One region of the Lacrimispora sp. YZC11 genome, then DNA from elsewhere that is predicted to be linked to it. Evidence: riboswitches for the same ligand, from Rfam matches in the RefSeq annotation. Region 1 holds a riboswitch; the other holds the start of a gene.
What was found. A riboswitch is a leader RNA that binds a small molecule or an ion and turns the genes downstream of it on or off. The one in region 1 is predicted to bind thiamine pyrophosphate.
Positions count from the first base shown of each region.

Region 2: linked by a shared signal. The riboswitch ahead of AC27IJ_RS11460 (thiamine-binding protein) and the one ahead of thiT (energy-coupled thiamine transporter ThiT) in region 1 are both predicted to bind thiamine pyrophosphate.

Region 1 is NZ_BAAJYQ010000014.1:112,273-115,479, reverse strand. Features, by position in the region: gene AC27IJ_RS14350 (bifunctional 5,10-methylenetetrahydrofolate dehydrogenase/5,10-methenyltetrahydrofolate cyclohydrolase) at 1-650, shown strand, start outside; gene thiT (energy-coupled thiamine transporter ThiT) at 826-1,497, opposite strand; TPP riboswitch at 1,524-1,621, opposite strand; gene AC27IJ_RS14340 (DMT family transporter) at 1,896-2,321, shown strand; gene AC27IJ_RS14335 (helix-hairpin-helix domain-containing protein) at 2,424-3,179, shown strand; gene AC27IJ_RS14330 (response regulator transcription factor) at 3,201-3,207, shown strand, end outside.
Region 2 is NZ_BAAJYQ010000006.1:1,119,237-1,122,443, forward strand. Features, by position in the region: gene AC27IJ_RS11450 (ABC transporter substrate-binding protein) at 1-674, opposite strand, end outside; gene AC27IJ_RS11455 (ABC transporter permease) at 697-1,458, opposite strand; gene AC27IJ_RS11460 (thiamine-binding protein) at 1,427-1,723, opposite strand; TPP riboswitch at 1,788-1,899, opposite strand; gene AC27IJ_RS11465 (hypothetical protein) at 1,944-2,072, opposite strand; gene AC27IJ_RS11470 (HD-GYP domain-containing protein) at 2,069-2,692, opposite strand; gene AC27IJ_RS11475 (transcriptional repressor) at 2,728-3,183, opposite strand.

The sequences.
Region 1 (3,207 bases):
ATCCATTCTCCCAGGACATAACCGATGAAGCGTTTAAGGAAGAGTTTGCAAAAATCAATGATGATCAGGACATTGACGGCATACTTCTCCTGCGCCCTCTGCCAAAGCAGATAAAAGAAAAAGACATTGAGCATATGATTCATCCGGAAAAGGATTTAGATGGCATATCTCCTGAAAATATCGCAAAAGTATTTGCCGGAGATGATACGGGATTTGCACCATGTACGGCAGAGGCAGTTGTGGAGGTCTTAAAGGCCAATGATATCCCTCTGACCGGAAAGCGGGTGGCCATCGTGGGCAGAAGCATGGTAGTAGGGCGTCCCTTATCCATGCTGATGCTAAAAGAAAATGCAACGGTCACCATCTGCCACACCCGCACGGAAAACCTAAAGGAAACCTGTAAAAATGCACAGATCCTTGTGGCTGCTGCAGGGCGGGCCAGGATGGTGGATGCCTCATTTGTAGGAGCGGATGCCGTAGTGGTGGATGTGGGGATCAATGTGGATGAAAATGGGAAGCTTTGCGGTGATGTGGATTTTGATTCCTTGGAAGGGACCGCCTCCATGGCAACTCCTGTACCAGGAGGTGTAGGAGCGGTGACAACGGCTGTGCTTGCCAGGCATCTGGTGTTGGCGGCCCTTAAAAAATAAAATATGAAATAATGGGAGCCATTGCAAAATAGATCGACCATCTATGGAGCAATGGCTCCTTTAAAGGAAAATTAAAGAGACACCTGAAAGATAGTAAGACTGTATGGTAAAAATGAAACAAGCGGCATGGGAGTTTCCGACACCTTTCATGCCGCTTGTTTTTATGGAAGCATACTTACCCATTTACGGCCTGGCGCTTCACCTGTCCAATGGCTCCCAACACGGGAGGGAAATACAGAATTACAACGGTCAGGATCAGTTCCGGCAGGATATAGGTAGCATTATAGCCCAGAGTATAAACCATAGGGTTCATGCCTTCCGGTGCATAGGAAGCAAAAAAGATATAGCCTGAAACCACATGGCATAAGTAACGGCCCACGACACCCGCCACATACCCGGTCACAAGACCGTGTTTTTTGTTTCTGAACAGCCCGGAAAGCCCCAAAGCTCCAAAAGCTAAGGGATAGTCAAGAAGAACCTGGAGGGGAGCAAATATATAGGGCTCTGTTATAAACTGTAAAATCCCGTAGGCCACACCGGTCATGATCCCGGCCCTTACGCCGTAAACATAGCCGATCAGGCAGATGAACAGCATGGAAAACAAGGTGACGGAACCGCCGAAAGGAAGGGAGGCAATTTTAATAAAGGAAGTTACCATTGCCAGCGCCATGGCGCCTGCGCAGTAAACCAGCTGGCGGGTCTGCAGCTTTTGAGATTTGGAAGACGATCTGCCCAGAAGATGCAGGATGAAAATCATTGCAGCAAGCAGAATGATCACCAGCAAGTATCCGGCCGGCTTTAATAGGTACTCTTCGTTTTCCGCAGAGTAAGTTAGAAAAAATGACATAAAAAATCCTCCTTTGTGTGCGCAGGAGGGGACTACTGTTGCTTCCTTACGCCGGCATTATCCGGTTCAAGTAGTGAGGGTTCGGTTTCTCCGATCTCAGCCAAAGGCTCCCCTAGCGTGTGTAATTTATATAATTTTGTTGTGAGTATAGCGCAAAACAGAAGGCTTGTCAAGCCATATCAAGTGATGCTGCAGTTCGGATATGGCATTCAGCATTTGCATAATTTGTGCTTAGTGACCAGGCTAAAAGGCGCAAATCATACAACTGTTTCTGCATCGCTGATTGGTAACCAAATTGTAAATTCAGTATAAAAATGCAAATAAAGCACATTCTAGTGAAAGACGGACATATCCGTTTGATTCATTCTATACAAATTGGAGATACGGAGGTTGTTTTAATGACAGGCTTTATTATAGCTCTTATATCCGGGGCGCTTATGAGCATACAGGGAGTTTTTAATACGGGAGTGACAAAGCAGACCAGTATGTGGGTATCTACAGGCTGGGTACAGCTTACCGCATTTTTGACCTGCATTATTCTGTGGTATTTCTCCGGCAAGGAAAACATTTCCGGCCTATTTGATGTACAGCCCAAGTACCTGTTGATTGGCGGCGTTATGGGTGCATTTATTACCTATACGGTAGTAAGGAGTATGGGGACCCTGGGTCCGGCCAAGGCAGCTTTGATAATTGTAATTTCCCAGATCATTGTGGCTTACGCCATAGAGCTGTTTGGCTTATTCGGCGTTGAAAAGGTAGGATTTGAATGGAAAAAGCTGATCGGTGCAGTTGTTGCCATCATCGGAATCATGATATTTAATTAATTTGGAAATAGTGCTTGTATTTACCTATTTCTTTAGGTAGAATAATAACATAGGCTGAAGATGGTATCCTTTTTTGAGAAATTTTGTAAAAGGAGGGATATCATGAAGTACCAGAAAGTTAAAATCATCCTTATAGCCCTGTGTGTTTTAGGGGCGGGTGTATGTTACGGCTTGAGCAAAAGCCAGGAGGCCCGCAGGCCAGGAATTTCCTTGTCAGAGGAATCGGCTTTTCATTCCGGAGAAAATATTACCGGAATTGGGGCAGCAGGTGATGGCAGGTCAGGGGATGGCGGGTCGACAGGAACCGGCGCTTTGGAAGCAGACGGTGTTAAGTCAGTTACCGGCGGGACCGGTCCGGCTGCTTTAGAGGCGGCAGAGGGCAGCTTAGGAAGTGCAGGAGAGGAAACGGTCCTGCCTTTCTATGTACATATCTGTGGAGAAGTTGTTTCTCCCGGTGTTTATGAGCTTAAAGAAGGAAGCCGGGTTTTTCAGGCAATCGAGAAAGCAGGCGGAGTCACAGACCAGGCTGCGGCAGAATATTTAAATATGGCGGAGCAGGTCAAGGACGGCATGAAGATCGTGGTCCCTGGCAAGGAAGAGGTGGAAGCGGCGAAAGCCCGGGGAGAATTTTCCTTACAGGCAGAAGCTTCATCCAACGTACAAAAAACCAAGGTGAATTTAAATACAGCCACAAAAGAGGAGCTGATGACCCTTCGGGGAGTCGGAGAAGCCAAGGCAAACGATATCCTTAAGTATCGGGAGAGCCACGGCGGATTTCAGAAGATCGAGGATATCATGAAGATATCCGGCATCAAAGATGCGGCGTTCCAAAAAATAAAAGAAGATATCACAGTTTGAAATAGAGGACAGAGGTGTAGTATGGCAA
Region 2 (3,207 bases), on a different contig from region 1:
TAATAATCAAATGCCGGATTCAAATCTGCAAATGCAAAGTAATCCGTATCAAGGCCTTCTACTTCCATTTTGACACCTGCCCATGCATAAAAGATCCAGATGGCATCCACTGATTTTGATTTTAATGCGGAAACCTCATCTGTAACCGTGCTGGGAATCAGCTTCACCTTGGAAAAGTCACCTCCATCGGATTCCACCACATCTTTGACCATGGCCTTTTCTACCGGAATATCCCAGGTAGCATATTTCTTTCCTTCCATTCCCTTTGGAGAAGCCATCCCCTCGCCTTTTCTGGAAATAATACCGGAGGTATTATGCTGGATGACCGCTGCTACTGCCGTAATCGGAAGGGCATTTTCCCCTGCCAGTGCCGGTGCCATGGAGTCCTGGAAGGACATTCCGAACTGGGCTTTTCCGGAGGCCACCAGAACTGCCGCCCCATCCTCGGGGGGCTGAACGATTTCTACCTCAAGCCCTTCATCCTTAAAATACCCCTTTTCCTCTGCCACATAAAGTCCGGTATGATTGGTATTGGGAGTCCAGTCCAGAACAAATGTCACTTTTTTTAAATCCGATGAATTCGTATTTGCTGCCTGTTTCCCGGTTCCCCCGCAGGCAGTGAGAAATGCGGCTGCCGCGGCTGCCATTAAAATTGCCAAACCTGTTTTTTTCATTATTTCCTCCAATTCTGTCATATCACTGATTATCCCATGGCATGCATTTCTTAGAAAGCACGTCCACACCCTTCATAAGAAGAAGACTGATGGCCGATATGAGAAAAATGACCGCAAACATCTTATCAAAGGCAAAGGATTTCTTCACCCGGGTCATGTATACGCCCAGTCCGCCAAAGCCTCCCAGCCATTCGGAGATGACCGCTCCGACCACGGCATAGGAAACCGAGATCCGAAGGCTTGCAAAAAACTGCCTCATAGCTCCGGGAAGCTTGATATAGCGAAATATTTTTACTCTTCCGGCTCCCATGGATTTTAATAAGTTCACCGCATCCGGATTCACTGACTTAAAACCGGTAAGCATGCCCACGGTAATGGGAAAGAAGGTAGTCAATACTATGAGGATCACCTTAGGAGCCATTCCGTAACCAAACCACAATACCAAAAGAGGGGCAATGGCTACCGTGGGAACGGTCTGTGTCAGAACGATAAGCGGATAAAAAGCCCGGTAAAGGCCTTCAAAATGATCCATGATCACAGCGATCACAAAACCTGTTGCCACCCCTAGAAAAAGACCGGTAAACGCCTCGGCAAGGGTGATTCCCGCATTGACTGTCAGTACCGGGAATTCCGTGACTAATGCCCTTCCGACACTGATGGGCGAGGGGAGCAGAAAGCGGTCCACAAGACCGAAAGCACTGATCCCCTGCCACAAGACCAAAAGCCCAAAAACCGCAGAGCAGGACCAAAGCTTACTTGTGATGCTTTGTGACTTTCTTTTCAATAGTAAGTACCTCCCCTTCCGGCCGGTAGGTGACTTTGATATAAGCGGCAACAGAGGGAGCACCTGCCCTTATGGCAATGTGCTGGCATTCCTTAACAATGTCCATCAGTTCATCATAATCCCCTTCAATAGCGGTTTCAAATGGCCCTACATAATAGTTCAGTCCTGTGCTTTTGATATAATCGATCACCTGGTCAACAATACGGATCAGTTCCTCATCATTTTTTGCCTCCGGCAATGTCTGGATCGCTACGCTTGCATTCATGTCTTTTCTCTCCTTTTATCATTTATAGAAAACAAAAAACCGCCCGGATGTCCGGGCGGGTGAACAGGCTTAGCCTGTAAGCTTCCTACGCTGGCATTATCCAGATCAGGTTACAGGGTTTAAAGCAATACTGCCTTATCTCAGCCGGACTTTCTCCAGCACCCCTTTTAATTTTCATTGCAAGTATACATCAGGAAGGCGGGAATGTCAATCCCGGCTTCTAGGACAGCAGATTCTGCATGCTGCTTAAGCTGATTCCCAGAGTGGACGTATTATGAAGCAGCGCCGAGACTGTGGGAGTCATGATCCCTCCTGCTCCCAGAAGGATAAGGGCCGTAAATATTATCATTTTCCGGCCGTTTTTGTCACCTGGTCCCAATGCTTTAATGCCAACGCCCCGATCACCGGATCGTACATCACTCCCAGATTCTTTTCGATTTCTTCATAGCAATGTTCCATAGAATAAGCGCTCCGGTATCCCCGGTCCGATGTCATGGCATCAATAGAATCGCAGATGGCTATGATCCTGGCCCCCAGCGGGATCTTCTCTCCCCTCAGCCCTTCCGGATATCCTTTACCGTCAAAACGTTCATGGTGATACAGGACAATATCCTTCAGCTCTTTTAAATGACGGGATTTGCTTAAAATATCAGCCCCTATCCTGGGATGCTTTTTCATGGCCGCCCATTCTTCCCCGGAAAGCCTTTCCGGCTTATTTAAAACAGAATCAGGGATCCCGATTTTCCCGATGTCATGAAGGTGAGCGGCTATATGTATCTTCTCTATTTCCTTTTTATCAAGCTCTAAAAACCCCAAAAGGGCCAGCGCCATATCGCTCACCCTTTGGGAATGCCCCGCAGTATAGGGGTCTTTGGCATCCAATGCACTCACAATGCATTCGATGATTTCATGATAGTCCACGCTGCCTGAAAATAATTCTAATTCTGGTCCGCTATCCATAGTTTCCATACTCGTTTCTTGGGTTAGTTAATGCTAACTACATATCAAATGCAATCAGCATTCTCGCATTCACAGGGCTTCACTATAATAGAAGATATTTTCTGGCCATCTAAATATCCGCAGGCGCTAAGTCCTGCCTGGACCACCTGATTCCAGTTCTTGGCAGAGAGCTGATAAGTAGTTTCATCGTCCAAAACCACCGTACATGCCTCTTCCATGGGACAGGTTTCCGAATAGACGACTTTATACATGTTCTTCCGGCTGATGGCCCCGATTTCTTCCAGGATATTGACCATCCGGTAGACGGTCGCAGCGCCGATGGTCTCATCCACGCCTGATGCCTTATAATAAATCTCCTTGCAGCTGGAACATTCATGCTCCAGTATGACATCCAAAAGAGTACAGCGCTGCTTTGTGATCCTGCAGCCTTTTGCCTTCAGCTTCTCAATGATCAGTTCTTTCTGCATTTTTGTCCTGTGATAGCTTCTGGAGTCAGGCATTTTTCTTTTCTCATTGATGTTCGT